3 regions of the Alteromonas sp. 5NW40-0090 genome follow, and region 3 is predicted to be linked to each of the others. Evidence: predicted binding sites of a transcription regulator. Region 3 holds the regulator's gene; each other region holds the start of a gene.
What was found. Region 3 encodes FNR, which switches genes on or off when oxygen is low (the NO sensors DNR and NnrR bind a similar motif). Its sites were predicted from a motif close to TTGATCTAGATCAA; they were not measured.
Positions count from the first base shown of each region.

Region 1: AC27KT_RS02970 (high-potential iron-sulfur protein) is a predicted target of FNR. The motif match lies at 8,752-8,765, and genes of this name have one in related genera.
Region 2: clpB (ATP-dependent chaperone ClpB) is a predicted target of FNR. The motif match lies at 7,169-7,182, and genes of this name have one in related genera.

Region 1 covers NZ_BAAJLT010000002.1:197,729-208,588, reverse strand. Annotated here, with positions in the region: gene AC27KT_RS03025 (M23 family metallopeptidase) at 1-110, shown strand, start outside; gene aroQ (type II 3-dehydroquinate dehydratase) at 405-845, shown strand; gene accB (acetyl-CoA carboxylase biotin carboxyl carrier protein) at 860-1,324, shown strand; gene accC (acetyl-CoA carboxylase biotin carboxylase subunit) at 1,339-2,682, shown strand; gene AC27KT_RS03005 (hypothetical protein) at 3,040-3,984, shown strand; gene AC27KT_RS03000 (hypothetical protein) at 4,264-4,731, shown strand; gene AC27KT_RS02995 (TIGR03643 family protein) at 4,787-5,050, opposite strand; gene AC27KT_RS02990 (exonuclease domain-containing protein) at 5,150-7,294, opposite strand; gene AC27KT_RS02985 (hypothetical protein) at 7,401-7,688, opposite strand; gene AC27KT_RS02980 (zinc ribbon domain-containing protein) at 7,878-8,069, shown strand; gene AC27KT_RS02975 (flavin reductase family protein) at 8,062-8,691, shown strand; gene AC27KT_RS02970 (high-potential iron-sulfur protein) at 8,914-9,207, shown strand; gene AC27KT_RS02965 (amidase) at 9,339-10,860, opposite strand, start outside.
Region 2 covers NZ_BAAJLT010000004.1:320,685-331,544, forward strand. Annotated here, with positions in the region: gene AC27KT_RS07125 (NAD(P)/FAD-dependent oxidoreductase) at 1-854, opposite strand, end outside; gene AC27KT_RS07130 (SDR family NAD(P)-dependent oxidoreductase) at 866-1,585, opposite strand; gene AC27KT_RS07135 (nuclear transport factor 2 family protein) at 1,582-2,025, opposite strand; gene AC27KT_RS07140 (LON peptidase substrate-binding domain-containing protein) at 2,282-2,857, shown strand; gene AC27KT_RS07145 (sigma-70 family RNA polymerase sigma factor) at 2,976-3,587, shown strand; gene AC27KT_RS07150 (ChrR family anti-sigma-E factor) at 3,580-4,320, shown strand; gene AC27KT_RS07155 (outer membrane protein assembly factor BamD) at 4,419-5,183, opposite strand; gene rluD (23S rRNA pseudouridine(1911/1915/1917) synthase RluD) at 5,369-6,352, shown strand; gene pgeF (peptidoglycan editing factor PgeF) at 6,369-7,124, shown strand; gene clpB (ATP-dependent chaperone ClpB) at 7,376-9,952, shown strand; gene dld (D-lactate dehydrogenase) at 10,087-10,860, shown strand, end outside.
Region 3 covers NZ_BAAJLT010000005.1:303,635-314,494, forward strand. Annotated here, with positions in the region: gene bfr (bacterioferritin) at 1-429, shown strand, start outside; gene AC27KT_RS08475 (hypothetical protein) at 557-1,036, opposite strand; gene ccoN (cytochrome-c oxidase, cbb3-type subunit I) at 1,266-2,699, shown strand; gene ccoO (cytochrome-c oxidase, cbb3-type subunit II) at 2,715-3,320, shown strand; gene AC27KT_RS08490 (cbb3-type cytochrome oxidase subunit 3) at 3,322-3,483, shown strand; gene ccoP (cytochrome-c oxidase, cbb3-type subunit III) at 3,500-4,453, shown strand; gene AC27KT_RS08500 (FixH family protein) at 4,678-5,157, shown strand; gene AC27KT_RS08505 (heavy metal translocating P-type ATPase) at 5,157-7,625, shown strand; gene ccoS (cbb3-type cytochrome oxidase assembly protein CcoS) at 7,627-7,857, shown strand; gene AC27KT_RS08515 (sulfite exporter TauE/SafE family protein) at 7,844-8,503, shown strand; gene fnr (fumarate/nitrate reduction transcriptional regulator Fnr) at 8,549-9,286, shown strand; gene uspE (universal stress protein UspE) at 9,532-10,455, shown strand; gene ttcA (tRNA 2-thiocytidine(32) synthetase TtcA) at 10,604-10,860, shown strand, end outside.

The sequences.
Region 1 (10,860 bases), on a different contig from region 3:
TACCCCACCTTCACTTTGGCATATATGTAGCCAAATTTCATGGTAAGTACGTAAGTGTCCCCTTTTCTCTCGACAGCTCCTCAACTAAGGCCTCGCCTCAGAATTTATAGCAATAAATACTGATACATTTCGTTAAAACTACCATCTTATCTCCCACTAACGCCTTCTGAGAGTGCAGCATGCTGCGGTTTCACAGGCAGCAAATAAGCAAACATTCCAATAAACTTTGCGCCGAAAACACCTGATTAGACCAGTATTTTGCTGCGAAATCTTTATCTATCACTATAATCAGCATTTAACACAATAAACGAGCAAATTAATTGGCTTTTTTTCGTGCAACTGTCACAAAAGTTTGTTGAAATGACAATAACCGTGACTTTTTCCCGAAGATAGCAGCAAACTAGATGAATATTTTGTTATTGAACGGCCCTAACCTGAATATGTTAGGCCAAAGAGAACCCGACAAATACGGCACACAAACCTTGCAAGACATCGTAGATGATTTGCAGGCGCAGGCTGCGTCAAGCAACGTGACCTTAACGCATTTTCAGTCAAACGCTGAGTTTGAACTGATTGAACGCGTGCACGCTGCTATGGGTACTGTTGATGCCATTATTATTAATCCTGCTGCCTTCACGCACACCAGCGTCGCCCTTCGCGATGCATTATTAAGTGTCAATATCCCGTTTATTGAAGTGCATTTGTCGAACGTTCACGCCCGTGAACCGTTTCGTCATCATTCTTATTTTTCTGATGTTGCAGCTGGCGTCATTGTTGGCCTTGGTGCCATGGGCTACTCGCTCGCGCTAACTGCAGCAATCAACTTACCGAAATCGCATAAATAAAGCAGAGACAGAACATGGATATTAGAAAGATTAAAAAACTCATCGAACTAGTGGAAGAATCTGGCATTGCCGAGCTAGAAATCACTGAAGGCGAAGAGTCTGTACGCATCCACCGTGGCCCAACGGGTGTTCAAGCGCCGATGAACTACAGCTTTGCAGCACCTGCTGCACCGCAAATGGCACCTGCTCCAGCTGCGGCAGCTACCACTGCTTCTGAAGCACCAGCAGAGCCAGCTCAGCCAGAAGGTCACGTAGTTAAGTCTCCAATGGTAGGTACGTTCTACCGTGCTTCTTCACCAACAGCAAAAGCATTTGCAGAAGTGGGTCAGCAAGTGAAAGTCGGCGACACGCTGTGTATCGTTGAAGCGATGAAGATGATGAACCAAATTGAAGCAGATAAAGCCGGTGTGGTTAAGGCAATCTTGGTTGAAAACCAAGACCCTGTAGAATTTGACCAGCCAATGTTCATCATTGAATAAGCGAGTGCTTAACTATGCTAGATAAAGTACTTATTGCTAACCGTGGTGAGATTGCCCTGCGTATTTTGAGAGCCTGTAAAGAACTAGGCATCAAAACCGTAGCGGTGCACTCTACTGCGGATAAAAACTTGAAGCACGTGTTGCTGGCTGACGAATCAATTTGTATTGGTAAAGCATCGGCAACCGAAAGCTACCTGAACATTCCTCGCATTATTGCTGCTGCAGAAGTCACTAACTCTATTGCTATTCACCCAGGTTACGGTTTCCTAGCGGAAAACGCAGACTTTGCTGAAGCGGTTGAAAAAAGCGGCTTTATTTTCATTGGCCCTAAAGCTGAAACTATCAACCTTATGGGTGACAAAGTTTCTGCTATCAACGCCATGAAAAAAGCAGGCGTACCGTGTGTACCCGGTTCTGACGGCCCACTAACTGACGATGTAGAGCGCAACAAAGCCATTGCTAAGCGCATTGGTTACCCAATCATCGTTAAAGCTGCGGGTGGCGGCGGTGGTCGTGGTATGCGCGTGGTGCGCAGCGAAGCCGAGTTGATTAAAGCCATTGAAACAACGCAAGCGGAAGCTGGCGCTGCATTTGGTAACTCAACGGTTTACATGGAAAAATTCCTTGAGAACCCACGTCACGTTGAAATTCAAGTATTAGCCGATGGCCAAGGTAACGCCATTCACTTAGGTGAACGTGACTGTTCAATGCAGCGTCGCCACCAGAAAGTAGTGGAAGAAGCCCCTGCACCGGGTATTTCTGAGCAAATGCGTACTAAGATTGGTGATCGCTGCCGCAGAGCCTGTATTGAAATTGGCTACCGCGGAGCAGGTACATTCGAGTTTCTATATGAAAACGGCGAATTCTATTTCATTGAAATGAATACCCGTATTCAGGTAGAGCACCCAGTATCGGAAATGATCACAGGCGTTGACCTTATTAAAGAGCAGCTTCGCATTGCAGCCGGTCAGCCACTGTCAATTGATCAGTCGCAAATTCAAATTCGTGGCCACGCTATTGAGTGTCGAATTAACGCAGAAGATCCACAAACCTTTATTCCTAGCCCTGGTCCTATCAATATGTTCCATGCGCCAGGTGGTTTAGGTATTCGCTGGGAGTCGCATATTTACGCGGGCTACCAGGTGCCCCCTTACTACGACTCAATGATTGGTAAGCTTATCACCTATGGTGAAAGCCGCGACGAAGCGATTGCTCGTATGCGCCACGCCCTTGAAGAGATTGTAGTTGAAGGTATTAAAACGAATATTCCTCTTCAGCGCGCTATTATGGCCGATGAAAACTTCTTCGCGGGTGGAACCAACATCCACTACCTAGAGAAGAAACTAGGCTTAGCCTAATCCCCCCTTTGGGCTACACGCTGTTTTTTGTGTAGCCCAATTTTCTTTCTTCGCTATTCGCTATTCGCTATTCGCTATTCGCTATTCGCTATTCGCTATTCAGAACATTCTAATTTTCCGATTACCACAATCAATTTTTAACGATTTTCCTATTTAAAAACTGGTTCTATACTACACACAAGTTTTAAGACATCTCCCTTAAACTTTTGTGTGTTTTACCCTCATTGGAGTCCCACTCCACTTATCGCCGGCATCCCTGCCGGCTTTTTTTATCTTTTCGTAAAGTCGTTCTTTTTTGCGCTAATTAATTAGATTTAATGTATAAACTAGCTAATTGCTTTGTTTAAGGTTCGATAGGTGCGAATTCCGTTATTGCTTGTTTTACCACTCATTACTTTTTCGGGAACCAGTGCGTTTGGAGAACAAATAGCACCCACTTTCTCACAGAAGCTAGACATACAGGTTCGATACGATGATCGCTCTAACCGCCCTAGCCGCGAACAATATCGACTGCGCTACTATCCCTCTCTTGCCATCACTTCAGCGTGGTCAGTAAACAGCTTTGTGGTAACTGGTGATGACTTTTCATCAAGCCACAATACGTTCGGTAGCGACAATACTGATTATCTCTACGCAAGGCGTCTGTATTTGAGGCATGGAACCGAATCTGGAAAAACTGAGCTAGGTATTATTCCAACCTACAAAGGGCGTGTTTCTTCCACCGGTTTATCGAAAGATGGGTGGATAACGGGGGTACGTCACGTAAGGCAATTACAAAACGACACAGCCCTTGAAGTAGTGGTTGGTCAACTTGCAAATGCTGAAGCCTCTGAAGCCTTTAATATTGGCGGGGAGGATGCGTATTTCGAAATTGAATATTCGGCGAAAATGGATCAGCGCCATAGCTACGAGGCCAGTTTTGAAAAAATGCTCGGTGGTACATTTGCTCGTGCTGAGTATCGGTTTCGATTAAACGATAAAGATACTGCCTTTATAGAACTGGTTCAGCGTACCGATGAAAGTGCTGCGAAACTTGTTGTGGGCACCAGCGGAGAGTTTGATGCAAGCGCTTTTAACACATCGTATCCTATCGAATACTTCGCATACTACTCCTACATAGACAGTAGCTTTGGTGAGCGCGCTGAATTAATCGAAGACTTTCTGGGAACAGGCCACGGCGGTTCATTAGAATTAAGCGGCGTGCTGTCTGAAAAGCATGATGTTGCATGGTTTGTCAGAACTGATGTTGTAGATAGCGTCAGCAGATTATTGGCCGGTGTAAAACTTTCTTTTGAAAGTTGAATGACTGACGCTCGTCAAGGTGTACGTTCTTTATTACAACCGACAAAATGTGGGCGCATAAGCTACATAAAAAAGGCCCATCAAATGATGGGCCAAACAGCAAGAACGCGTACACACTTTAACAGTGCATAGTAGATTACGGGTTGGTCTGAAAATACGTTCAATTATTCTAGATTACGTATTTTTAACCTGAACAACTTTCTTCGTACTCGCGCTTTTATTACAATTTAACGTGTCTTGTTAGCTAGCCAAGATCAATCGCGCTGCGCAAGGCGATATATGTTATCCGATAGAAAAGGTGTTCTTGTGCCAAGCCGCTATGCTCAGTTCAAAGAAAAGCTTCCCATTTCTCGCCTCTCTGACGATGTGCTTCTCGCATTTCGCGTTCTTTTTGATGATCCCCTTGATATCGTAGACCTAGCGCAAGATATAGCAGACCTAGCGCTTTATCCTGAGCGATTACATGAAAGTTACAGAAAAGAGTGGGAAGCCTATGTACTTAAGGCGCTAGCTTTTGAGATAAGGCAACACGACAACCTATCCCCCGCCGAATTTATTGAATTAATGATGAGTAAGGTAGAGGCAATACAGCAAAACAATGACACCTACCACAATCTGTTACGCCAAGTTCATCACGCTAAAAGTATTTTGCAATCAGAAAATACGGTTATCTTTCCAACGCCGTTACGTCAGCAGTTAACCGCGTTTCTTTTACCCATAACCACCATTACTCCGCCAAAGAAGTAATGTAGGCTAGTTCACGTTGTCAAACCGGTAACGTCAAACAGATACTTATTCAACACTACTTGTTGGCACTTTTGTATTTGTATTGCGAGGGACAATAGCCTCTATCCACACCTTCAGGGCGCAAGCTGGCGTGTTTGGTCTTTCTGCCTGACACCCGTTCTCGCCAATTTTTAAAGGTTTTTTGTTTAAGATTTTTACGCATGAGCTTTATTACGTCTTTTTCCGGAAGCCCGTATAAACGCTCAATGGCTTCAAACGGCGTGCGGTCTTCCCACGCCATTTCAATAATTCGTGATTCTTGTTCTTCAGTTAATGCCATGTCTTACATCTCAATATGCACGTTATAACTCAACTCAATACAGCATTTACGCACATTTTGTTCAGTATCCGCATAGTAAAAATTTCAATAACAACGTTATTAATTCGCCGACAGGCCCGTTAATTCATCGTCTTTCTCAAATGCTAGTTTTAACAGTTCGGCGGCCGCCTTAGCGTCGCTTAGCGCTCGGTGATGCCGTTCCATTTCTATATGAAAATGTTTAGTTAAATTAGCCAAAGAGTACGAAGGCAACCCAGGATAAGTGCGGCGCATTTCGCGAACTGTGCACATTTTTGGTCGCCTAAAATGCTGCTCTAACCGCGCAAACTCTTGTTTAATGAACCCATAATCAAAGTTCACATTATGCGCAACAAATACGGCATCTTCGGTAAAGCGTGCCACCTGCTCAGCGACTTCGGCAAACAGCGGTGCATCTGCTACCATCTCGTCTGAAATACCAGTAAGGCGGGTTATATTACTAGGAATTCTGCGCTGCGGGTTCAATAAGGTTTGAAATCTGTCTACCTCTTCACCGCCAACAAGTTTAACCATGCCTATTTCGGTAATGCGGTTATAACTGTTGTTTCCACCGGTAGTCTCAATATCCACTACCACATAGGGTTGGGCTGGGTCGCGCACCCAATTCACTGTCGTCACAGCAACATCAAAACCGGCTTGTTGCAAACGCTGAATGGAAACCAATTGGTTTCGACGAAGCTGATCGCCCGGCGCTTTAATTTCTTCAAAGCGAAGCGCGCCATCAAACACCATAATATCGGGGAAGCCATCCCGCAGGCTTTCAAAATCTCTACACATCATGCGAAGTAAAGTATAGATACTATCTAGTGAACCATGCTCAATTAGCGCTTCTATAGGCGTAAGCAAATGGCTAGACCACATAAACAGGCTGTTCACTTTACCGTAGTGCATTGTAGCCATCTTGTGGATGTGAAAACGCAGTTTATCTTTGCTATCGAGCTTCTGTAATAATGCCTCAATACTGTGCTCAAACTTAGCGTAGAAGTTATTTTGCTTAAGCGATAATGGCCTGCGATCAAACTCTGTAACTAGCGTATCCTCTTCGTAGAGTTGCTTCCAAAAAGTAAGGCCGAACAAACTGCGCCATAACCGATTTTCTGTACGCCAGCCCTCTATTCCATGCCGTGCATAGTATGCTAACACGCCACGCTCTACTTGCTGATTTTGGCTTACGTCAATATCCAGCGTACGGCTAGCATTGCGAAGCATATCGGTAACCGTGCTAGTGCGCTTCTTATGATATTTACGGGCGTAAAAGTCTTCTGCAAACGCAAGCAGTGTATCCGATGGAGGATTATCGATAATTTCTTCTAGTGCTTGTTTGACGTCATCTTCTTGTCCGTCTTTATAGCTCTCTCTTAGCCACTTTTCTTTTGCTTTATCGCTGTGCGCTTGTTTCAATATTGCTAGCCCTTTGGACCTATCGAAGGCTAGCAATTTAAGCCCTAGTGCATAAAGTAATTGGTCGCGATAAAAACTGGCTGACACACCTTCTGTAGCAGGGAAATCACTTTCCGCTAAGGCAAGTAACATATCATTATTATAAAAGGCTAGCTGGCTATAGTGGTTGGCGTAAAACCAAGAAGCTTCGGCGTCGCTTTTAGTATCAAAACGCGCTGTGTCGGTTACCGAGTCAGAGCGAGTTCTCATTACGCCTAAATCACGCATAGAAAACTGATTTAAACGACTTTTGGTGTTACCAAAATAGAGAAACAGTAAATAGCGAAGTGCATCGTCGAATAGGCACACTAAATAGTTATTAAGCGAAAAGCGCTCTGGCCAGCCTTTAGCACCGATATGTTCATTAAGTAACGTCACGAGTCTGGGCTTAGTGAGCGATGCTAATCCCTGTGTACTGCCGTATTCAGCGAGAAGCGCCAGCAGCGCATCTTTGGTCAATACCCCTGCGATATCGTTAAGCGTAGCGTGAGTAATATCGCCAAACCAACCGTTTTCTATAAGCCAATCTATCTGTGCTTGTGGTTCAGTGATTTCGCCGTAATTAAACTGCGTTCTGTCAATCACCGCATACTTGCGATTGGCAGCCCTAACAACAATGCATTGCTTGTCATCATCTAATGCTTTAAAGCGCTCAACAAAGTCGGTTGCACCATCGCTTAAAAGCGCACTGTTAGCGCCTTCGAAGAAAGCAAGGAACTCGTGAAAGTGTGAAAGGTAATAACGTGGCGGTAAATCTTTTCGCATGAGGTATCTTTGACTATGAAAACATCAACAGTGTATATTTATACAGCCATGCTAATCAAATTAAATCCATCACGATTGCGTTACACATCCGCTGCTAAAAATCTTTTTAAACACGTACTCGCTGTTTAGACACCCACTGAAAGAACGTTGAAAGCTGCTCATCATCTAGTAAACGTTGTAAATTGAAGTAGTGTTTGGCTAATGTCATCTCATCATAAAAGCGATGTATACCGCTATGGCACTGTCTACAAATATAGATACCGTCCTGCAGTTCGGCTTTGCTAAAGTGCTTTTTAAAATAGGTGCGTCGGTGCATTTTTTTAGGGATAAGGTGATGATAAGTCAGGCGCGTCTCTCTATTACAACAGGGGCAGTTTCCTACTTTATTTGCCACACCATCACCTCTATTCATTCACCTTGCTGCTGTTTATTAGGGTCAATCATCAAGACTTCCATTTAATAATGGCTATGCGATTGCCTCAGCGCGTTCTTTTCATAAACAACGGGGTATTTTGCTAAAGAAAATCCACTCGTCTTAGCATTACGTAATAAACACTATTCATGATTAATAAGGCAATGAAATATGAGCTTAACCCGTTCCATGGGCTTCTCCTGCCCTTACTGTATGGCGCCTAACGATGTTGAGATAGATGAGGTTAACGATGTGGGTCAAGTCCAAGTACTCGACTGTCAGGTGTGCTGCCAACCCATAGAGTTGACGACTTATCAACATGGTGACGATATTCAAATTGAGGCAGAACGAGAAAATGACTAAGCAGTTTACACGCAGCGATATAGATGCGCTTGCACAGCGATACCGAGCTAATCTAGTCAACAGTTTATCTGGCTTTAAGTCGGCTGCTTTGGTGGGTACCACTAACGGCAGCACTAACAATTTGGCCGTCGTTAGCTCTATCGTTCATGTGGGTGCTAACCCACCACTTTTAGGCATGATCATGCGCCCACACACGGTCGTACGAGATACCCTTAGCAATATAAAGCAACAGGGCTTTTATACGCTAAATCATGTGTCAACTGATTGGGTAGACAAAGCACACCAGACATCTGCCCGTTATGCCCCTGATGAAAGTGAGTTTGAAGCAGTGGGTTTAACGCCGCAGTTTAGCGAGTCTTTTAGTGCACCGTTTGTCGAAGAAAGTGAAATTAAGATGGGCTTAAAGGTGGCGCAACATTTAAAATTACTTAACGAAACCGAAATGGTAATTGGAGAAATCCAAGAGCTTCATATGCCAGAGAGCATTATAGATGAAGACGGATACGCCGATATAGAAAAAGCCAACACCGCCTGCATTTCTGGATTAGATAGCTATCACAGCACTACGCGTATTGCACAATTTGTCTACGCTAAACCTGGTGTCCCCCTCGCTAAGAAGTGAACTTGTAGCAAAACAAACGGTCTGATGTTCATAATCTGGTGGCATCACTCTGAATTTTATTTAATCTAGATCAAGTGAAAATACGACTTTTCGTTCGATCTTTTTTCAAAAAGAGATAGTATTTAAACAATACACAAAACCTGCCTCTTTGGGCAGGTTTTTGCGTTTAAGGTACTGAATAAAAAAGAATCATTATCGTTTCTATCTCTTAAGGAGAATGTTATGAAATCTGTAAATCGCCGTGACTTTTTAAAACTGTCGGGCACTACAGTTATCGGTCTTACATTAGGTGGTGTAGCGTTACGTGCACAAGCTCAAGAACAATTGAGCGCTGATGACCCAACTGCTAAAGCATTAAACTACACACCGTCTTCAACCGTTGAAGGTGCAAAATGTGCAAACTGCATGTACGTGCAGGGAGCCGATGGCGAACAATATCGCCCTTGTAACATTTTCCCTAACAAGCTGGTTAACGCTGATGGCTGGTGTAGCGCTTGGGTTAAAAAGCCAGGCTAAATCATCACTCGTAGTTACATAAATAGCTACATAAATAGCTACATAAATAGCAAAAGCCCCCGATAATTATTGGGGGCTTTTTAGTTTCAATACTGCAAAACAGACTTCACATTCAAACCAAGCGCTTTTATCTAGCGGATCTCATTTAGTCCATTCTGGATGCCCTTTAGGCTCGGGTCATCAAAACGTGTAGGTAAAAGACCTGGCTTAATAAAAAAGCCATGTTTAGCTTCAAAGACTTTGCCTATCTTTAGCACTTCTTCATCTTTCCATTTAGCACCGATAAAGCTAATTCCTACTGGAAGACCTTTCACTTCACCCGCCGGTACTGTGAGATGTGGATAGCCCGCTACAGCGGCTAGATAGCCTATACCAATAAAACCAGCTGGCGAATGATCGCCATACACACCGTCAATTAAAAATGAAGGGCTATTTGAAGGCGCAACTAATACATCGACATTGTGTTTTGCTAGCAATGCGTCAATACCATTTTTACCCGCTGTATCTTGAATAAGACTTAGGGCGCTGTGATACGCTTCGCTATCAATAGGCGCCGCGTCTAGCGACTTTTCAAAAATATCTTGGTTGAATAACGCTAGCTCTCGCTCGGTTTGGCTGTTAAAAGCGATAAGCTCAGATAAATTTCTTGCGGGGATCTCTGCTGGCGATCCCGACAAATATTCGTTGATGCTGTGATGGAACTCACTGAGTAGAACATTGTAAGAGTCGGCCCAAAAGGAATCAGGCTGAGAAAAATCACTAATATCCACCAGCGTAGCCCCCGATGCTTTTATCTGATTTAACGCGCTTTCGTAGACGTCAAGTACATGAGGGTTATCACCTTGACGATACCTGACAACACCAATACGCTTGCCTTTTAAATCTGTTGCCAGCATTTCAGATGAAGGCATAGCAGGACGCTGAGACGCCGTGTTTTCAGTTGCACTATCGTTCACGTCTTCACCAGCCATAACTGACGTCATCAGCCATGCGTCTTGAACGTTGGAAGTCATAGGCCCCGCTGTATCCTGGCTAAAGGAAATAGGTACAATGTGCGTTCTTGAAAGTAAACCAACGGTTGGCTTAAAGCCCACTACACCGTTAATAGATGCCGGGCAGATTATAGAGCCATTGGTTTCAGTACCTACGGCAAGTGACGCTAATCTAAGTGACATTGCTGCGCCCGAGCCAGACGATGAACCGCATGCGCTTCTCGATAATATGTGAGGGTTTCGAGTTAAACCGCCTACTGCGCTCCAACCGCTTATCGATGATTCAGAACGAAAGTTTGCCCATTCAGATAAGTTAGTCTTGCCAAGAATGATCGCTCCCGCAGCTTTAAGCTTCGCCACAATCGGAGCGTCTCGGCCGGTGTCGTTATTGATTAGCGCTATAGAACCTGCTGTTGTGGGCATTTCTGCGCTTTCAATATTGTCCTTTAGCAATACGGGAATACCGGCTAACGGGCCTAATTCAGCTCCACTGGCAAATTGTTTATCAATATCTCTCGCTTCAGCTAATGCATTGGGGTTTAGCGCTAAGACGCTATTTGTCTTTTTATCTAACTCACCAATACGCGCTAAATACCCGCTCACAAGCTCTGCCGATGTAATATCGCCTTGAGCAATAGCTTGAGCCTGCAGGTACGCTGGC
Region 2 (10,860 bases), on a different contig from region 3:
TTGCTAAGAATATTCTTTTGCAGCGATGTAGGTGAATGAATCATTTTTAGTGCTTGGTCGCTGTGACACGCAAACACTACATGATCGAATGTCGCAACTGCACCGGATGAATCGGTAACTTCCCACTTATCATCGCGTTTGGCCACAGAAACTACAGCTGTAGATAATCTAATCTTAGACTCAAATGGTGCAACCAGTGGTGGAATGTATTGACTAGAGCCACCTTTAATAGTGAACCACTGTGGTCGGTCGGTAATATTGAGCAGGCCATGGTTATTAAAAAACTGCAGGAAGAAGGTTAACGGAAACTTTCTCGTCTGTTCGAGGCTACTAGACCAAATTGCTGCGCACATAGGCAGTATGTAGTAGCGCGCGAAATCATCGCTTAGCCCTAATTCTTTAATAATATCTTCTAGCGTTAACGAAAACGTGTCACGCTTTTCCGCAACCATAGCTTTACACGCTTTATTAAACGCGAGTATGTCTTTTACTATGCGCCAAAACTTAGGTCGAAAAATATTGCGCCGCTGTGCGAACAAACTATTTAAGTTATTGCCATTATATTCAAGGTTCGCTTTTTTACTCATCACAGAGAAGCTCATCTCTGTTGGCTGGTAGTCAACGTTTAACTGATTAATAAGCTTAATAAAGTTAGGGTAAGTCCAATCGTTGAATACAATAAAGCCGGTATCAATGTGAAGGGTTTCACCATTATCCTTAATTTTTTTAGTAGCAGTATGACCACCTATATAGTCGTTTGCTTCGTAAACTGTGATGTCGTGCTTTCTGTTAAGAAGGTATGCGCAGGTTAATCCTGAAATTCCTGTGCCTATTATGGCAATCTTATTATTCATTATTGTGTCTCTTATTGTTTTTCTCGCATAGACAACGATAGTCGCTTTTGAAGTGGCGTTGGCAAAATGTGCATAAAGCGCAGAATAAAGCCAAAGAATCGAGGAAAGAAAACGGTTTGCTTGTTACTTTCTATCCCTTTAAGCATAGCCTCGGCAGCTTCTTCTGCACTAATTTTCATTGGCATTTCGAAGTCATTTTTATCGGTAAGGGGGGTTTCAACAAAACCTGGTGAGACGGCCTGTACTTTTACCCCTTTATGGTGAAGGTCGACTTCTAAAGATTTGGTAAAATAGTGAAGAGCAGCTTTACTAGAGCCATAGGCTTGAGTTCGAGTGAAAGGTAATAGACGGGCCATACTGTCAACTATGACCAGCTTGTCGCCATCTTTTAATCGTGGGAGAAGTGCGTTAACGCAGTGAACTACGCCGAAGAAATTAGGCTCGAAAACGCGCCGGAACATGTCTGGCTCGAAATCCTCAAGGTCGACATATTCACAAGTACCAGCATTGAGTACAGCAATATCGAACTTAACATTTGCTAAAGCTCGCTTTGTATCTTCTAAATCTGACACATCGAACTGGCAACCGCTAATATTACTATATTTGCTAAGCTCATCGAGGGCATCTTTGTTTCTTCCACACGCAATGACACTATATCCATTATCGGCACACTTGATTGCAAGTGCTTTACCTATTCCAGATGTTGCGCCAGTAATTAATATACTCTTCATTTTGCCAGCTTCCCTTTAATCTTTTTGATTATAAAACCTAAGATAGGTACGTGCTCGTATACCATTTCGCCCAAATCGTAATAATCTTTGTGGTAGATGATGATGTCACCTTCAACACCAAGTTGTGTTGTGCCGTCTAGCGTGATCTTTTTCGCGTTATTTTTTAGTACGAGGGTCATTGTCCAATTTACAACGTGAGTGACATTAGAGTGACATGAGGATATCTGTTGTGAGCAGATAAAAATGTCCGCTATATCGAATTTACAGCTTTCCGCTTGGGTTAGAAGGTTAGCAAAGTAGTTTTTCACTTCTCCAATTCCACGATGTGTAGTGATTGGATCTATAAATAAAATGTCATTGGCGTATATTTTTTCTAAGTCCACTGGAGAGATTTGACATATATCTGTGTAAATTTTACAAAAGCGTGCAATGACATCCATTCAGCTTCCTTAACGTCGAAGTGGTATGATGGAAAAACAATTTGCTGCCAAATTCTGTTTGGTCTTGTTGGGACTCTTTTGAATATCGACTGCAAGTCTATGATCTAAATCTGTTAATGTTGTTAGATAAATCATAAATTACATTAAACTACGTTCTAGAGATCATGTTTTTCAGATTATTAGTGAAAAATTTTCCCATTCGATCCTATTTGTACTCAGTTGCGTAATAAATTTCGTGTTTTTGGAAGTGTCGAGTATGAGTGTAGAACGTTTTCCCTTATTTCCTTTATCTGCGCACCTTTTGCCTGAAGGTAGAATGGCTTTGCGTATTTTTGAGCCTCGGTATGTACGCATGGTTAAAGAGTCATGTGCCGAAAATAAAGGCTTTGTGATGTGTATGTTAAATGCAAACGGCGATAAGAATGCAAACGAGCATATTCATAAAATAGGAACATACGCACAGGTTGTGGACTTCGATATGCTTGATGACGGGTTGCTTGGCATAAAGGTTGCTGGTTCTCATTTAGTTGAGGTTAGTAACATCGAGGTAGACAACGATGGTCTTCGCACCGGTAGTTGTAAAGTTTTAAAACCTTGGCAGTGCGATTTAGCTCCTCAACAAATAGCGCCTATGGACGAGCGGCTTAAAGAAATATTTGGAAATTACGAAGAACTGGCAGCGTTGTATGAATCACCGAAATTTGATTGCCCCAACTGGGTATTAAATCGATGGCTGGAGCTACTGCCTGTAGATGGCTCTCAAAAGCAGCATTTTTTAGCGCAAAGAGAATGTACTAGTTTGGTCAATTATCTCTCTGCACTAATCGCTTGATAATGAGAGTTGATCTTGAGATTACAAATTCGTAATCCAATATTAGCGAATTTCGCAAACGTTTTAAGTCAGAACGCCGTAGAATGATACAACCAAAACGGAAAAGCGGACGAATCTTATGTTAGTTGGAATTCCTTTGGAACAAAGTAACAGCACAATCAAACCTAAAGAGTGTGCTACTGAAATGTCTGATTACCTTGTCGCGGTTGCTGAGGCCAGATGCAAGCGTTCATTTGCTCGAGTATTCAATTATTTTGCACCTCGCTTACGCTCTTACGCTTTAAAGCAGATGGGTAATGAAGCATTAGCGATGGAGTTGGTGCAAGACACAATGTCGAATGTTTGGCAGAAAGCGCACCTTTTTAATGCCGAGAAAGGGTCGCCATCCACATGGATCTTTACTATTGCACGTAATATACGTTTTGATATGCTTCGCAAGCTGCAGAATCGAAAAGAAGACGTATGCTCTGATGATTTGTGGCCGGTGCTTTGTGAGCAAACGGCAGACGCCAATGAGGCGCCGCTAGACGAGCAAGTCACGTTGGAGCAAATTGGATATTTGTTTGAGTCTTTGCCCATTAAGCAAAAAGCGGTAGTCGAGGCCATATATATTGATGGCAAGTCGCAGCAAGAAGTTGCTGATGAACTATCTATACCACTAGGCACAGTAAAGTCGCGTACACGTTTGGCGCTACAACGACTAAAGGTCATGTTAAACGATAATGATTAGGTTTCACCCGAGTGCCCAGCAGCTTAAAGAATTTGTTGAGGGCACACAAACACCTGCTATATCTTTAATGGTTTCTGCACATTGCGACATGTGTGAGAAGTGTCAGCGGTTTGTAGAAATTGAAACAGAGAGTTTGGCTGCTCAAATGGTGTCAACCGCAAACGATAGGGCAGCTGATGCGGGCGATATCGCATTTCAGTTTGGTGACATGCTGTCTCAAATAACCCAACTACCTTCGACCAATAAGAACCGCAGTGAATCAAATCAGCCGCTAGAGTATCGAGAGTTAGCGCGAAACGTTGATGAGCATGAGCACGTTGGTTTTAGGACAATCGAATTGGACGGCCGGACGTTTACGTTACCCCGAACATTACATCGCTACATAGATAAGACGGGTAATTGGTCGAGCTTGGTCGGAAAATTATGGCAAGCGCCTGTTGATTTAGGTAATCAGGGTGTCGCTAATTTTATTTTCATGGGTAGTGGCGGTAGCGTGCCAGAGCATACGCATCGAGGTACTGAATATACGCTGGTTATCGACGGTGAGTTTAGTGATGGGCTTAGTCGATATGACACGGGTGATTTCATTTTTATGGACGGCGAAAAAACGCATACCCCAAAAGCTGAGGGTAAAGAAGGTTGTTTAGTATTTAGTATCGTAGACCAGCCGTTACACTTTACCTCCGGTTTAGCAAGACTACTAAATCCGTTCAGTCATTTATTCTTCCGTTAAAATGACTTTCTGAATATTGATTTATAGATATTCCTAGCATACAAAAAACGCACCTTGGTGCGTTTTTTTGGTTTAACTAATGTAAAGGAATCTGCTGACTAGCCAATAAATTCGCTGTCCGGGTAGTTAAGCTTGAGTGTTTTCATTGCATTATCACGCAGTTCCGTAAGGCCAAGCTGTTCATAGCTTGAAACCATAATTTCTAAAGCCTGTTGAACCTGCGTGGTATTTGGGAAGTGTTCAATAACATAGCGACCGCGGTTTGCTGCAGCTACATAAGCCTCACGTCTCATATAAAAACGCGCAATAGCTATCTCGTAGCGGGCGAGTCGGTCTTTGATGTGCACCATGCGTTGCTTTGCGTCAGCTGCGTATTTGCTGTCTGGGTACTGTTGAATGAGCCTGCGGAAATCTTCAAAAGCCGCACGGGACTTTGATGGATCTCTATCCGTACGATCAATATTCATTAATTCTTGGAACAGATTGCTGTCCGATTCCATGTTGGTTAACCCACGCATGTAGTAAGCATAATCAACATCAGAATGATTCGGGTTTAGTCGGATGAATCTGTCGATAGTGGCTAGCGTCTCTTCATTTTTACCCGACTTGTAGTAGCTGTAAATAAGATCTAGCTGTACTTGATGCGACAAAGGACCAAAGGGGTAACGTGAATCTAGTGCACCTAACGTTTGCGCTGCAGCGCTGAAGTTACCTACTTCCATGCTCTGCTTTGCTCTGTCATACAGTTGCTGCGCACCCATGTTAGCTAAAACTGCTTTCTCTTCTTGATCTGAAGAACTACATCCTGCGACAGACACCATAGCACCCAATAGAACGGGAGCCAGTAGACGAAATGATTTCATAATAATTCTATTTTCCTGCTAAACAGTTTAATACTTCGCTGTCTAAGCTCATGTGTTAAACAACAACACTTTAATTGCATTCTAACGCACTAACGACGAGAAAAACCATACAAAAACGTAAACAAGGCAGTGTACAGCGTGAATACTTGTTATAATACTCTTTTTTAGACGTAATCAATGGTGTTATGACACAGTCGCCGAACACAATACAATTAGAGGCTTCAACGGAAGCTACGCATTTTGGTTTACGGTTAGATCAGGTATTAGCTGATTTGTTCCCTGAATATTCTCGTTCTAAGCTAAAAACTTGGATTCAAGAAGGGAATGTTGCAGTAAATGGTGAAGTGATCACCGTGCCTCGCCACAAAATGCAGATGGACGAACTTGTTACGGTACAAGCCGAAATGGATGTACAGGTTACAAGCGAAGCGCAAGATATCGCGCTAAATATAGTTTATGAAGATGAGCATATCTTGGTAATAAACAAGCCTGCCGATTTGGTCGTGCATCCTGGCGCGGGAAATCCGAGCGGAACCGTGCTAAATGCGTTGCTAAATCATTACCCTGAGATTGATAAAGTTCCGCGAGCGGGCATTGTCCATCGTCTAGACAAAGACACCACGGGTTTAATGGTAGTGGCAAAAACAATACCTGCGCAAACGCACCTTGTTGACCAACTACAGCGTCGCGAAATGAGTCGTGAATATGAAGCCATTGCGCTAGGTACTATGGTTGCGGGTGGTATTGTAGATGAACCTATTGGCAGACATGCCACAAAGCGCACGCACATGGCAGTTCGCGAAATGGGTAAACCTGCGGTGACCCATTATCGCGTTATTGAAAAGTTCCGTGCGTATACTCACCTGCGATTGAAGCTTGAAACCGGTCGTACACACCAAATCCGTGTGCACATGGCGCATATAAAACATCCGCTACTGGGCGATCAGGTTTACGGCGGGCGTCCGCGTTTACCTAAAGGCGCATCCGAGGAGTTTATCGCAGCACTTCGTGGTTTTCAGCGTCAGGCATTGCACGCAGCTCAGCTTTCACTATTTCACCCTGAAACTGAAGAGTGGATGACGTGGAAAGCACCACTGCCTCAAGATATGCAGGACTTGCTTAAAGCAGTCAAGAAAGACACAACGGACAATCCGCAAGATATGCTCTAACTAGGGAGTAGGTATTATGACATTGTCAGATGCAAATTCACCTATTTCATCTACGCTGGAGTTGATTACGCCAGAGTGGTCTTGCCCATCTAACATAGTCGCTTATACAACGACAAGGTTAGGGGGCGCTAGTATGGGGGATTTTGCAGGCTTAAATGTCGGCGCGCACGTGGGGGATGATCTCTTATTAGTTAAAGCCAATAGAAGCCTTCTCCCCCACAGTCAAAAAGCTACGTGGTTAGAACAAGTGCACAGCAACCGTGTAGTGTCATTGCCAAGCGCTGATACCACCGCGGATGCAGCGTACTCTTCTTCTGTTTCACATTTTTGCGCTGTAATGACTGCTGACTGTGTGCCCATCTTATTATGTGATGAGAGTGGTCAAGAAGTGGCAGCAGTACATGCGGGGTGGAAAGGGCTTGAGACCAATATTATCAAAAATGCGGTTGGGCAATTTAGCTGCGATACCAATAAAATCATGGCTTGGATAGGTCCTGCAATAAGCGGTGCTTGCTATGAAGTAGACGCAAATTTGGCTAGTAAATTTCGTCACATAGATGGCGCAGTTTCCAATAGTAATAATAAAGGGAAATACTTTTTAGATTTACCTCTAGTGGCACAGATTCAATTGCAGCAAACAGGTGTAGAAAATATAACGCAAAGTAATCTTTGCACTTACTCTGATGAGCGACGCTTCTATTCACATCGAAGAGCAACCCATCAAAACAAACGCACGACGGGGCGCATGGTAAGCGTAATAGGACTGCTTTAGATTGTTTAGGATAAAAGGCTGCAGTTTTCAGTCTCATCAAACATTTGCGCTAAATCAAACTTCCTACAGTATTTGTTATCTTTTTGGCCAACTTTTCAATCTCATACTTGAATCGCAATTGAGCAGTCTACATAACTAGAATATAAAGAATACCATTCCGCATAGATCATTACCCACTCAGCGAGAGTTAAAATGTTCGTAATCGCGGCGTGTTACCGTAGGTATAGTTGTTCACTTATTAGGTTGAGATTATGAGACTAGATAGATTTACCAGTAAATTTCAGCTCGCAATATCCGATGCTCAATCACTCGCATTGGGGCGAGATCATCAATATATTGAACCTGTCCACTTAATGACCGCCATGCTGAATCAGCAAGGTGGTTCAGTACGCCCGTTGCTTGATCAAGCTAACATTAATGTTAACGCACTTCGTTCTGCTTTAAGTCAGGCCATTGAACGCCTACCTCGAATCGAAGGCATTGGGGGCGATGTTCAATTAAGCAAAGACAGTGGTGTTCTGCTCAATCTTTGCGACAAGATAGCTCAACAGCGAAAAGATGAATATATAACGTCGGAAATCTTCGTGTTAGCAGCACTTGAAGACAAAGGACGATTGGGTGAAATTCTCAAGAGTTTGAATATCACCAAAGACGCCATTGAAGGTGCTATCGATGATATGCGTGGCGGACAGAAAGTGACGGATCCTAACGCTGAAGACGTGCGCCAAGCTCTTGAGAAGTACACCACAGACTTAACCGAGCGTGCGGAGCAAGGCAAGCTTGACCCGGTGATTGGGCGTGATGACGAAATTCGTCGAACGGTGCAGGTGCTACAGCGCAGAACCAAAAACAACCCAGTCCTTATTGGTGAACCAGGTGTGGGAAAAACGGCTATTGTTGAAGGTTTAGCACAGCGCATCATTAACGGCGAAGTACCTGAAGGCCTAAAGAACAAGCGCGTTCTTGCCCTAGATATGGGGGCATTAGTCGCTGGTGCTAAATACCGCGGTGAGTTTGAAGAACGGTTAAAGGCTGTTCTTAACGAGCTAGCTAAAGAAGAAGGCCGCGTCATTTTATTCGTCGACGAACTGCACACCATGGTAGGTGCAGGGAAAGGCGATGGCGCAATGGACGCTGGGAATATGCTAAAACCAGCGCTGGCTCGCGGTGAACTTCACTGTGTGGGAGCAACCACGCTAGATGAATACCGTCAGTACATTGAAAAAGACGCGGCACTTGAGCGTCGTTTCCAAAAGGTATTGGTTGAAGAGCCAAGTGTAGAAGACACTATCGCTATTCTTCGTGGCTTGAAAGAGCGTTATGAGCTTCACCACTCGGTAGACATCACGGATCCTGCCATCGTTGCAGCGGCAAGTTTGTCACATCGTTATATTAGTGACCGCCAATTGCCAGATAAAGCCATTGACCTTATTGACGAGGCTGCATCTAGCATTCGTTTGCAAATAGACTCAAAGCCAGAAGATATGGACCGTTTGGAGCGCCGTATTATCCAGCTAAAGCTGGAAGAGCAAGCGCTTGCTAAAGAAACCGACGACGCCAGCCATAAACGCCTTGAAATGATTGAGCTAGAGCGCGAGCAAGCTGAAACTAAGTATGCAGAGCTAGAAAAAGTATGGCTAGACGAAAAAGATGCCATGCAAGGCACCCAGACTATTAAGGGAGAGCTAGAACAAGCAAAGCTAGATTTAGAAATTGCTCGTCGGGCATCTGATTTGAATCGTATGTCGGAGCTTCAATATGGTCGTATTCCTGAACTTGAAGCCAAGCTTGAGCAAGCGGCAGAAAACGAAACCCGTGAAACCACGTTGCTTAAAAATAAAGTAACGGACATCGAAATTGCTGATGTGCTCTCTCGTTGGACGGGTATACCTGTAGCGAGAATGCTAGAAGGCGAGCGCGAGAAGTTGTTGCGCATGGAAGATGTGCTCCACAAACGGGTTGTTGGACAAGAAGAAGCCGTTGAAGCAGTATCAAATGCCATTCGACGTTCACGTGCGGGGCTTGCCGATCCAAACCGTCCCATTGGCTCGTTCCTATTTCTAGGCCCAACGGGTGTAGGTAAAACTGAATTGTGCAAAGCTTTGGCCGGCTTTATGTTTGATACTGAAGATGCCATGGTGCGTATCGATATGTCAGAGTTTATGGAAAAACACTCGGTGGCGCGTTTAGTGGGCGCACCTCCTGGCTATGTTGGCTATGAAGAAGGTGGTTACTTAACCGAAGCGGTGCGCCGAAAGCCTTATTCAGTAATCTTGTTAGATGAAGTTGAGAAGGCACATCCTGATGTATTCAACATTCTTCTTCAGGTGCTGGATGACGGCAGACTGACTGATGGGCAAGGCCGCACCGTAGATTTCAAAAATACGGTTGTGATCATGACGTCTAATTTAGGTTCAGACATCATTCAAGATAAACACAACGAAAGTCAGTATGACGATATGAAAGCATCGGTAATGAGCGTGGTGGGGCAGCATTTCAGGCCCGAGTTCATCAATCGTGTGGATGACATTGTGGTATTCCATCCATTAGGTAAAGAGCAAATTAAGTCTATTGCTAAAATTCAGCTTGCCTCGTTGCGTGCAAGACTTGCTGAAAAAGGGTACAAACTGACCTTGTCTGCCGCAGCCATGGACAAGTTAGCCGATGCAGGTTTCGACCCTGTGTTTGGCGCGCGTCCGCTTAAGCGAGCGATTCAAGTGCAAGTAGAAAACCCACTCGCCCAGCAATTGCTAGCGGGTGAGCTATTGCCTGAGTCCACCATTCGCATTGATGCTGACGAAAGCGGACTATTTGTAGTAAGCGGTTAATCAGCAAACCAAATCTTGAAGTCAAAGGCACTGGAAACAGTGCCTTTTTTGTTGCTTTATTATTGCCTTGGCACTGTCTTTTCCTTTAGTTTACTCTGCTAGAGTAATTTCAGCGTGAGTGTTAGGAGTCATACATGGAAACAGCCCCAATTATTAACGCATTTAAACGCGTACTCGGGGAAAGCAACCTTGCCATTGGAGAACGCCAAACTGAGCACTATCGAAAAGGATGGCGCTCGGGCGAAGGTAAGGCATTGGCCGTACTGTTTCCAACCACGCTCATGCAATATTGGGAAGTGCTTAAGGTCTGTGTTGATTTTAACTGCATCATCATTATGCAGGCCGCGAAAACCGGGCTGACTGAAGGTTCGACACCAAGCGGTGACGATTATGATAGACCGGTAATAGTAATTAACACCCTAGCCATGGACGATATCCTCCTAATAAACGATGGTAGGCAGGTGTTGAGTTTTCCAGGGGCAAGCTTGTTTAAGCTGGAAAAAATGTTGAAGCCACTAGGGCGCGCGCCACATTCGGTGATTGGGTCTTCGTGTTTAGGGGCGTCTATCGTTGGTGGCGTAGCAAACAATTCAGGTGGGGCGCTTGTCAAAAGAGGGCCTGCGTACACAGAGCTATCCTTATTCGCTCAAATAGATGAAAACGGCGAGCTAAATCTGGTTAATCATTTAGGGATAGACTTGGGTGAAACACCTGAAGAAATTATCGGAAACCTTTCTTCCGGTAATTTTGAGAAATCCCTCCCAGAAACGATAAAGAAAGCGTCAGCCAGTGACTATGAAGAAATCGTTCGAGATGTAAACGCTGATACGCCGAGTCGCTTCAATGCCGATCCAACAAGGCTTTATGAAGCCAGTGGCTGTGCAGGCAAAATCGCCGTTTTTGCCGTG
Region 3 (10,860 bases):
CTACTCTCTTATGAGTTAGCCGCCATGGATCAGTATTTCATTCATTCTCAGATGTATCTTGATTGGGGTTTGAATAAGCTTTACGAACGCATCGACCACGAGTTTGATGACGAGCGTGGACATGCAACTAAGCTGATTGAACGCATGCTGTTTTTAGAAGGTACACCTGACATGACGAAGCGCACAGGCTTCAAAGTGGGTAAAGATGTACCTGAGATGCTAGAAAGCGATTTACGTGTTGAATATGAAGTTGATGCAAAGTTACGTGAAGTCATTGCGCTTTGTGAAACCGAGAAAGACTATGTAACTCGTGACATGCTAATTGTACTACTAGACGACACAGAGATGGATCACGCACACTGGCTAGAGCAGCAGCTTGGCCTTATTAAGCGACTAGGTCTTCAAAACTACCTTCAGTCTCAAATGTAAGAAATAGCGTTCACGCTATAATTTACAGGTAAATAATAAAAGGTCGCTCTTAAATAAAATAAAGAGCGGCCTTTTTTGTTTGTTTACTCTCCCTTATTTAGAGAGAGTCTTATTGCATTTTAAACAGTTACTGCTGCGTAACAAAATACAAATAGCTGGGACTTTCTTTATCTTTAATATTTAGACGTAGCTGCCATTTCATCACTGGCTCACTACAGCTTCCTAACATAAACCAACCTGACCATTTTCCTTCCTCGTCGTTATCTAACAGCACGGGAATTTTGCCCATATACATGTTTACCCCTTCAATCCATGCGCTTTCTATTTCCTCTCCCTCAGGAACCAAGAGCTTAACCGTTACTGACTCTTCGGCTTCAGGCATGGTTGAAAAAGTGGCAATGGCCAACTTGTCATCAATTAAGAATTCGCAAGTTTCATTGACAAAGTTGCAGCTATTTCCTATTCCATTAATTACATCTGTATCTTTTAGTGCCGATGATTGGAATTTATGAGCAAGGTACACGCATACGGCTACGACAATAATAGCCACTAACGGAAGCTGAGAATGTAAAATTTTTGATCGTTTATTGTTATCGATATTTAGCATTTCTTAAATTTTGTGTATTTCTTCATTGACGGAGATCAAGCTTAGGTAGTTTATGGTATCTTTTTGTAATTAAAAACCTTATCATCCGCGTACCAACTGGCTTGGAGACAATAATTATTACTCTTTCCGAGCTCGGTGTGAAGCGTTATTCCTTAGCTGATACACGTCTCGACCGTACTATTCCGGCAGTTGGAGACCATAGTTCATTTGAAGTGGAAGATTCATTAAAATGAGTGAAATAAGCCAAGCACAACCTGACTACAATTATAAAGTAGTTAGGCAATTTACCATCATGACCATAGTCTGGGGTATCATTGGTATGGGCCTAGGGGTATTTATTGCCGCGCAGTTATTTGCACCTATGCTTAACTTTGACACACCATGGCTAACATTCTCACGTTTGCGTCCGTTGCACACTAACGCCGTTATTTTTGCCTTCGGCGGCTGTGCGCTATTTGCAACGTCGTACTACATCGTTCAGCGTACCTGCCAGGTAAGACTGTTCAGTGACAAACTTGCCGCATTTACCTTTTGGGGTTGGCAAGCCGTTATCGTTTTAGCTGTTATCACCCTGCCTATGGGTTTAACCAGCTCAAAAGAATACGCTGAACTAGAATGGCCAATTGATATCCTTTTGGCACTGGTTTGGGTCGCTTATATCATTAACTTCTTCGGAACCCTAGTAATCCGTAAAGTTTCGCACATTTATGTTGCAAACTGGTTTTTAGGCGCGTTCATGTTAACTGTTGCAATTCTTCATATTGGTAACAGCATGGCTATTCCGGTATCTTTCACTAAATCGTATTCACTGTATGCAGGCGCAGTAGACGCTATGATGCAGTGGTGGTACGGCCATAACGCGGTAGGCTTTTTCCTAACTGCGGGCTTCCTTGGTATGATGTACTACTTCGTACCTAAGCAAGCCGGTCGCCCGGTTTATTCATACAGACTTTCAATTGTTCACTTCTGGGCACTTATTTCTCTGTATATCTGGGCTGGCCCTCACCACCTTCACTACACTGCCCTACCAGACTGGACTCAGTCATTAGGTATGGTGATGTCTATTATCCTATTCGTTCCATCTTGGGGTGGTATGATTAACGGTATTATGACGCTATCTGGCGCGTGGCATAAACTTCGCACCGACCCAGTATTGCGTTTCCTAATTGTTTCGTTGTCTTTCTACGGTATGTCTACCTTCGAAGGTCCAATGATGGCAATTAAGACCGTTAATGCACTGTCTCACTACACTGACTGGACAATTGGTCACGTACACTCTGGAGCTCTAGGTTGGGTTGCAATGGTTTCAATTGGTTCAATTTACCACTTAATTCCAGTGCTATTCGGTCAGCGCGCTATGTATAGCACCAAGCTAGTTAACGTACACTTCTGGTTTGCAACTATCGGTGTTGTTCTATACATCGTAGCAATGTGGATGTCTGGTGTACTACAGGGTCTAATGTGGCGTGCAGTAAATGCTGACGGTACGTTAACCTATAGCTTTGTTGAGTCATTAGAAGCGTCTAAGCCTTTCTATGTGGTTCGTTTCATTGGTGGTTGTTTCGTGGTAGCAGGTATGCTTGTTATGGCATACAACACATGGAAAACCGTTCGTGCACCTAAAGGCAGTATCGCTGCAGACCCAGCGACTCAGCCGGCGTAGTAAAGGAGACGAATAATGAAAAACGCACATGAGTTAATTGAAAAGAACGTCGGTCTGTTAACGGTATTAATCCTTATCGCTATCAGCTTCGGTGCCATGGTTCAAATTACGCCGTTGATGTTTCAACAGCAAACCATGGAACCGGTAACAGGCTTACGTCCATATACCGCGCTTGAGCTTGAAGGCCGTGATATCTACATCCGTGAAGGTTGTGTAGGTTGTCACAGCCAGATGATCCGTCCATTCCGCGCTGAAACAGAGCGTTATGGTCACTACAGCGTTGCTGGCGAATCAGTATGGGAGCACCCTTTCCTTTGGGGTTCTAAGCGTACTGGTCCTGACTTAGCACGTGTTGGTGGTCGTTACAGCGACGAATGGCACCGAGTTCACCTGCTTAATCCTCGTAACGTGGTACCAGAGTCGAACATGCCAGGTTTCCCTTGGCTCGCGGAAAACACGCTTAATGGCGAGTTAACAGCTGAAAAAATGGAAGTATTCCGTGGATTTGGCGTTCCGTATACCGACGAAGATATCGCGGGTGCGAAAGCGGCAGTACAGGGTAAAACGGAAATGCAGGCCCTTATTGCTTATCTACAATCTCTTGGCACACATTTGAAATAATATGGACCAGGGAATTGTAGGCAGCATTTTTACTGTCATCGTCTTTGTAAGCTTCATCGGTGTTGTGTGGTGGGCGTTTAGCAGCCGCAACAAGAAAAAATTCGATGAAGCTGCAAACCTAGTGTTTGCAGACGAAGAAAAAGAAAAATCAAAAGAAGATTAGCAGGAGTCTCGAACTCATGAGTATGTTTTGGACAATTTGGATTTCAGTGATAACCCTAGGGTTGATCATTGGTTGCTACTTCCTTCTTCGCTGGTGCCTTTCTAACAAGACCGGCGTAGCTGAAGGTGAGTCAATGGGCCACGAATTTGATGGTATTGAGGAGTTGAACAACCAACTTCCTCGCTGGTGGACAATTATGTTCTACATGACCATCGTTTGGGGCTTTTTATACCTAGCGCTTTATCCTGGCCTAGGTGCGTATGAAGGTATTTTGGGCTGGAAGAGCTCTAACCAAAATATTCAATCGCTAGAAGAGTCAGCTCAGGCGCGTATTGACGCTAAAGAGCAAGGCTACCTAGTGGAATATGACCGTGAACTAGATTTCGCTGCCGAGAAGTTCGATCCGATCTTCGAAGCGTATGCACAAGTTCCTGTTGAAGAACTGGCTAAAGACCCAGAAGCAAACAAAGTAGGTCAGCGTTTGTTCCTACAAAATTGCTCTCAGTGTCACGGTTCTGATGCACGTGGTCAAAATGGCGGCTTCCCTAACCTAACGGACAACGACTGGTTGTACGGTGGTTCAGGTGCGAAAATCGTTGAAACTCTTACGCTTGGTCGTAAAGCCGCTATGCCAGCATGGCTAGATGCTATGGGTGAAGACGGTATCGAAGAAGTGGTTAACTACGTACTTAGCTTAAGCGGTCGCGATGTGGACCCTCAGCTTGCAGAAGCAGGTAAAGCACGTTTCGCAGCGTGTGCGGCTTGTCACGGTATGGACGGTAAAGGTAACCAAGCACTTGGTGCACCAAACCTTACTGACAATATCTGGCTATACGGCGGCAGCCACAGAGCGGTAACAGAAACGCTTACTTACGGTCGTAACGGTGTAATGCCTTCATTCAAGAAAACCTTGGGTGATGACAAAATTCACGTTGTTGCAGCGTATGTTTACAGCCTTTCAAATGATTAATGATTTAAATCATTAAATATCTTAAAAAGCCTCGTTACTACGGGGCTTTTTTTATGAGAAAATACAGCGATATAGACAGCAATACAGAAAGTGCTGTAGCGAACACATTTTGTGCGCCTTGGACCTGCGTCCCCAACACTATATTTATTGTTATTAACTGATGTAGCAATAATAAATATGTTGTTAGCGACGTTGCTAGTGAAGTAAATACGAGAAAGATTTCGATGAATAGACCCTGGTATAAAGAGTTCTGGCCCTGGTTTTTAATTGCCGTACCTATCATTACACTCATCATGGGTGGCGTGTTGTTAAACCTTGCTATTAGCACCGAAGATAGCCTGGTGGTAGACGATTACTACAAGGAAGGAAAAGCAATCAATGCCCGTCTGGACAAAGAAGCAATAGCCCGCCGCATGAATATCACCACTGATTTAACCATTGAAGATGGAAGCATAGCGCTGCAATTTCATTCGGGGATCCCTCAAGAAGGTAACGCGGTTAAATTAAGTTTCTATCACGTAACGCTAGAAGAGCGCGATGTTAGCGTTTTATTGAGTCGCGACGCTAACGGCATTTATCGCGGCTTTATTGAAGAAAACCTTGACGGTAAATGGCGCATATCGCTGACGCCGATTGATGATAGCTGGAAAATTCAAAACACGGTCTATCTGCCCCACACTGGCAAAATGAAATTCAATCCATAATGACACAGCACGACTGTTACCATTGCGGCTTGCCTATAGCGAGTCCAGACAATGGGAAATTTACTACTGTCATTTTAGGGCAACAACGAGACATGTGTTGCCCTGGCTGCTTAGCGGTAGCTGAAGCGATCGTTAACAACGGCCTGGAAGACTATTACCAGTTTAGAACCGAACCGGCGCAAAAATCTGACGATGGTATTTTAGAAACACTAGATAAGCTAAAAGTCTATGACGACCCTTCTCTACAAGAAGAGTTCGTGTTTGAAGAAGGTCAGGACAAGCAGATTCAATTGACCCTTGAAGGTATTACGTGCGCTGCGTGTGGCTGGCTTATCGAAAAGCAGTTGTCGAAAGTAGAAGGAATAAAGCAAGTCGCGGTGAATGTACAAGAGCGCCGCGCTTTAGTCACTTGGTCACCGTTTCAAATTAAGCTTAGCCAAATTCTATCTACGCTAAAACGCATTGGTTATGTTGGGTCACCATTTCACCCCGACGAACACGAAGCCAGTTATAAACGCGAACAAAAGACCTTTCTAAAAAAGCTTGGCCTAGCAGGCATTATGACCATGCAGGTAATGATGCTGATGACTGGGCTTTATTTTGATTGGTTTGGCGCCATTGAGTTAGAGACCCGCCAATATTTTTACTGGGTTGCCCTTACGCTAACTACACCTGTTGTGCTGTATTCAGGCAGCACCTTTTATGTGGGCGCCGCTAAAGCGCTAAGCGCTAAAACGGTTAATATGGACGTACCCGTTACGCTCGCAATATTCGGTACTTACATTGCTGGAATTCGTTCTACAGTATTAGAGCAAGGTGAAGTGTATTTCGAATCCATTTGTATGTTTATTTTTCTGCTGTTGCTTAGCCGATTCTTAGAACATCGCAGTCGTCATCGCGCCGCACAGATCTCTGCCAATATGATGCAGTATGTGCCCGTATCAGCGACCAAACTAAATCCGGATGGTAGCCTAACCGAGTGTCTGGCTAAGCAGCTAAAAATTGACGACGTAGTGCTAGTGAAGCCTGGTGAAACAGTCCCCATTGATGGGGTGGTAACCGACGGCAACGCAGCGGTTGACGAATCTATGCTTACCGGCGAGTTTAACCCCGTGCGTAAGTCCAACAGTAGCCCGGTTTACGGCGGCACGGTTTGTCAAGATGGTACGCTAACCATTACGGTTACGCAGACCCTTAAAAATGCGCTGGTAAATCAAATTGTACGACTGCAAGCAAGTGCGATGGCGAGTAAACCTAAAGCAGCGCAGATAGCCGATAATTTTTCTCGCTATTTCGTTACCGCGGTATTGCTGATTTCGGCGTTGACCTATTGCTTTTGGGCGTATCAGGGTAGCGACGAGGCATTTTGGATCACCATATCGGTGCTGGTTGCAACCTGCCCTTGCGCATTAGGGTTGGCTACGCCATCAGCGTTAACCTGTGCTATGGCAAAGTTAAACCGACAAGGTATTTTACTAAAACGGGCCGATGCGCTTGAACAAATTACTGACATTGACACCATCGCATTAGACAAAACCGGCACGCTCACAAAAGGCAAATTTACTATTTCAAATGCCTGGTACGCTGACGGTGTGGATAGTAATAGTGCGCTATCAATTGCCCGCGCTTTGGAGTCACGCTCTGAACATCCGATTGCCAAAGCCTTTAGCGACGGTATAGCCTTTAGCGACGGTGTAGCCCTAAGCGAGATTTCTGCTTCTAGCGACAGTGCTGACGCTACCGATAACACGGTACACAAAGTGACTAATTTTACCGTTACGCCAGGAGGTGGTATCAGCGGTGAGATCAATGACACGTTGTTTTCTATGGGTTCTGCAGCATTCAGCGTTCACGAATCTCAGCTAAAACTCATTGAAGCGTTCCCTTCAGCTAACGTGTTTCTCACGGTTAAGGGGCGTATTATGGCGGCGTATGAAGTAAAGGATTCACTAAGAGAAGATACGCAAGAAACTCTCGATATATTAGCTGCAAGCCATACCCTCGCCGTTTTAAGTGGTGATACACAGCAAAACGTTAATGCGCTTACCGCACCATTGCCAATTTCGACCGCTAAAGGTGGCCTAACACCTGAGCAAAAGTACGAAGCCGTTCAAGCTATGCAGCAATCTGGCGCGAAAGTGATGATGATGGGGGATGGTATTAACGACGCTCCAGTTCTTGCCAGCGCTGATGTGGCGATTGCAGTGGGTAATGCCACAGACGTGGCTAAAACTGCCGCCGACGTGATACTGCTTGGCGATCAGCTGCTTTCTGTACCAGAGCTTATTCGAACTGCGCATCAAGTGAAGCAAAAAATAAGGCAAAATATTGGCTGGTCGGTAGGTTACAACGTTTTGATCTTACCTTTCGCCGTATCAGGCCTACTTTCACCGTGGATGGCTGTTGTTGGTATGTCGTTAAGCAGTATCATTGTAGTCACAAACTCAACGCGACTTTTGAGCAAATAGCATGAGTATTATTTACGTATTAATTCCAATCGCCATCATCATTGTTGCCGTCGCTATCGTGATATTCTTTTGGGCGGTGAAAACCAATCAATTTGAAGATTTAGATCGCCAAGGTTATAGCATACTGTTTGACGATGATCTTCCGCCAGAAGAAAAAAAGCTAGCTGAGCAACGCAAGCAACTTCAAGACAGTAAAGTAGACAAAAGCCAAGCGCCACATGGAAGGGATTAACTACTTCTCTGCCTTTCTTATCGGCTTAGCCGGCGGAGTTCACTGTGTGGGAATGTGCAGTGGAATTGTCGCTGCGCTAAGGATGGTATCGCCTAAAGGCGCTTCAGCACTACCCTATACCCTTGCCTATAACATGGGACGTATAGTGAGCTACACCATCGCCGGAGCAATAACCGGGGCACTTGGAAAAATTGCAGCAGATTATATACCTCTTGCCAACTATGCCCTTTCCCTACTTAGCGGAATCATGTTGCTTCTACTGGCGTGTTATTTGGGTAAGTGGTGGACTGGCTTAACGGTACTGGAAAATGCGGGTAAAGGCCTATTTTCCAAAGTGCAGCCGCTTTCAAAACGCTTTTTGCCATTTAAGACCCCTTTAAGTGCGTTGCCTTATGGTTTTATTTGGGGTTGGCTTCCTTGCGGTTTGGTGTATTCCACACTTACCTGGTCTCTCGCGGCGGGTAATGCGCTAGAAGGCGCTGCTATTATGTTCTTCTTCGGTTTGGGTACATTACCCACCTTGCTCGCCGCTAGCGCTGGTAGCCAATATATTGTTCGAAGTTTTCAACATAACCATTTTAGACAAATTATTGCAGTAATAATGGCAATATATGCCGCTTATCTTATTCATGGCGCAATCGTTTAAAAATGGGTGTATTATTGTCGGGTATTCTTTTAGAGAGCGTGCATTATGAGCAAAGGAAGCCAATTTTCTATTCACTGTCAAAACTGTAGTTTCAGTCACCTTTGTTTACCGGTGGCGTTAAACAAAACAGAAATCGAATCTCTTGACGATATTATTGAACGCAAGAAGCCGCTTCATAAAGGTGACACGCTGATTCAAACTGGTGATAAATTCCGTTCTCTATTTGCAGTGAGAACCGGTTCATTTAAATCATTTGTGACTAATACCGAAGGTGAAGAACAGATTACCGGCTTCCACTTTCCTGGTGACATTATCGGTTTCGATGCATTAAGAGAGAACAAACACCAAAGCTATACCTCTGCGTTAGAAACTGCCATGGTGTGTGAGCTTCCCTACGAGACCCTCGACGAAATGTCAGTGCAATTTCCAAAGCTGCGCCACCAGATCATGAGCTTCATGAGCGCTGAAATAAAACAAGATCACGACATGATCATGCTTTTAAACAAGCGAACCGCAGAAGAGCGTTTATTGTATTTTATATCACATCTTTCTCAGCGCTTTGAAGAGCGAGGCTTCTCCCATAGAGAATTCCATCTCACCATGACGCGCAACGAGATAGGAAATTATTTAGGACTAACCATCGAAACTATTAGCCGTTTGTTAAGCCGTTTCCAAAAAGACAACATTATAAAGGTGGACGGAAAGCTTATTACTATTTTAGATTTCGATAGACTAAACACCAAACTTGCGGCGCTTAACGGCCCAAGCGTTGTCTGCGGTTAGTCCTTTTTTAAGTGTAAATTAAGGCGCACACTAAGCGCGCTTTTTTGTGACCTGTGTTAGCCACCTATCTAATGTTTCAGCACCACGCCGGTTGCTCCATATTTACATCGTTAAGTTCACTCATGGTCGCGTCGTAAAATTCTTGATCTAAAACAACTTACGTTTTTCCCAATGTCGTTTATAGTTAGTATTAGAAAGCTTCGATTTCGACAGCCGCTACTAAGTTTTGTAGTTAGGGGGACGTTATGATTGAGTGTAAACGAATTCTGGCCGTGGTAGATGCCGAGCGCGATAACCAACCTGCACTAAGCCGTGCTTATGAACTCGCTTCAAAAACAGGTGCTTCAGTTACCGCCATGATGGTGGTATACGACTTATCTTACGATATGACGACCATGCTTAGCCCGGATGAGCGCGAGTCAATGCGCGATGCAGTCACAAAGGAGCATGCAAAATGGCTTGCTACCCACTTAAGAGAGCAAGGATTCACTGAAACTGATATCGTTGTAGAATGGAATAATCGCGCGTATGAGTCGATTATTTACTACACCCTAAACAATCAGATAGATTTAGTGGTAAAAGCAACCAAAAAGCACGACGATCTTGCTTCTGTTATTTTCACCCCCACAGATTGGCATTTAATGCGTAAATGCCCTCGCCCAGTATTGCTTGTTAAAGAGCACGACTGGCCAGAAGGAGGAGAGATTATTGCGGCAGTAAACGTAGGCAGTGAAGACAATGAGCATGCCGCACTTAACGATAAGCTCACCCTCATTGCTAACGACTACGCCTCTTTATTGAAAGGTAGCGTAAACTTGGTCAACAGTTACCCTTCTACACCACTTAATATCGCCATAGAAGTACCCGAGTTCGACCCCGATACCTATCACGACGCGGTAAAAAATCATCATTTAAAGGAAATGCGTAGTCACGCGTTAAAGTACGGTATTCCTGAAAACAAATGTGTAGTAAGAGAAGGCCTTCCGGAAAAGGTCATCCCGCAAGTGGCAAAAACACTGGATGCAGAGCTGGTTGTTATTGGTACCGTTGGCCGTGTGGGCATTTCAGCGGCCCTAATTGGTAACACTGCAGAACACGTGATCGACGAACTCAATTGCGATGTGCTTGCTATTAAGCCAGATGGATTTGTGTCGCCGTTGTCGGTGTAGTCTTTTCATCGGTACTACATAGCCCGTGTTTGCCGTTACTTAGCGGCCAACACGGTATGTCACCAACAAATTTAACTTCACAAGCATGGTCTCGAAAAGCCGCTTTAATGTATAATGGCGGCTTTATCACAAACCAAGCTAGTTAATTATGAGTTTAGGCACAAACAGTGCTGACGCGTCGCCATTAAACGCTGCGCAAAGTAAGCAAAAGTACAACTTCAACAAACTTCAGAAGCGACTTCGCCGCAACGTAGGTAAAGCTATTGGCGATTTCGGTATGATTGAAAACAACGACAAAGTTATGGTGTGTTTATCTGGCGGTAAAGACAGCTACACCATGCTTGATATTCTATTGTTTTTAAAGAAGATTGCGCCTATTCACTTTGATATCGTTGCGGTTAATCT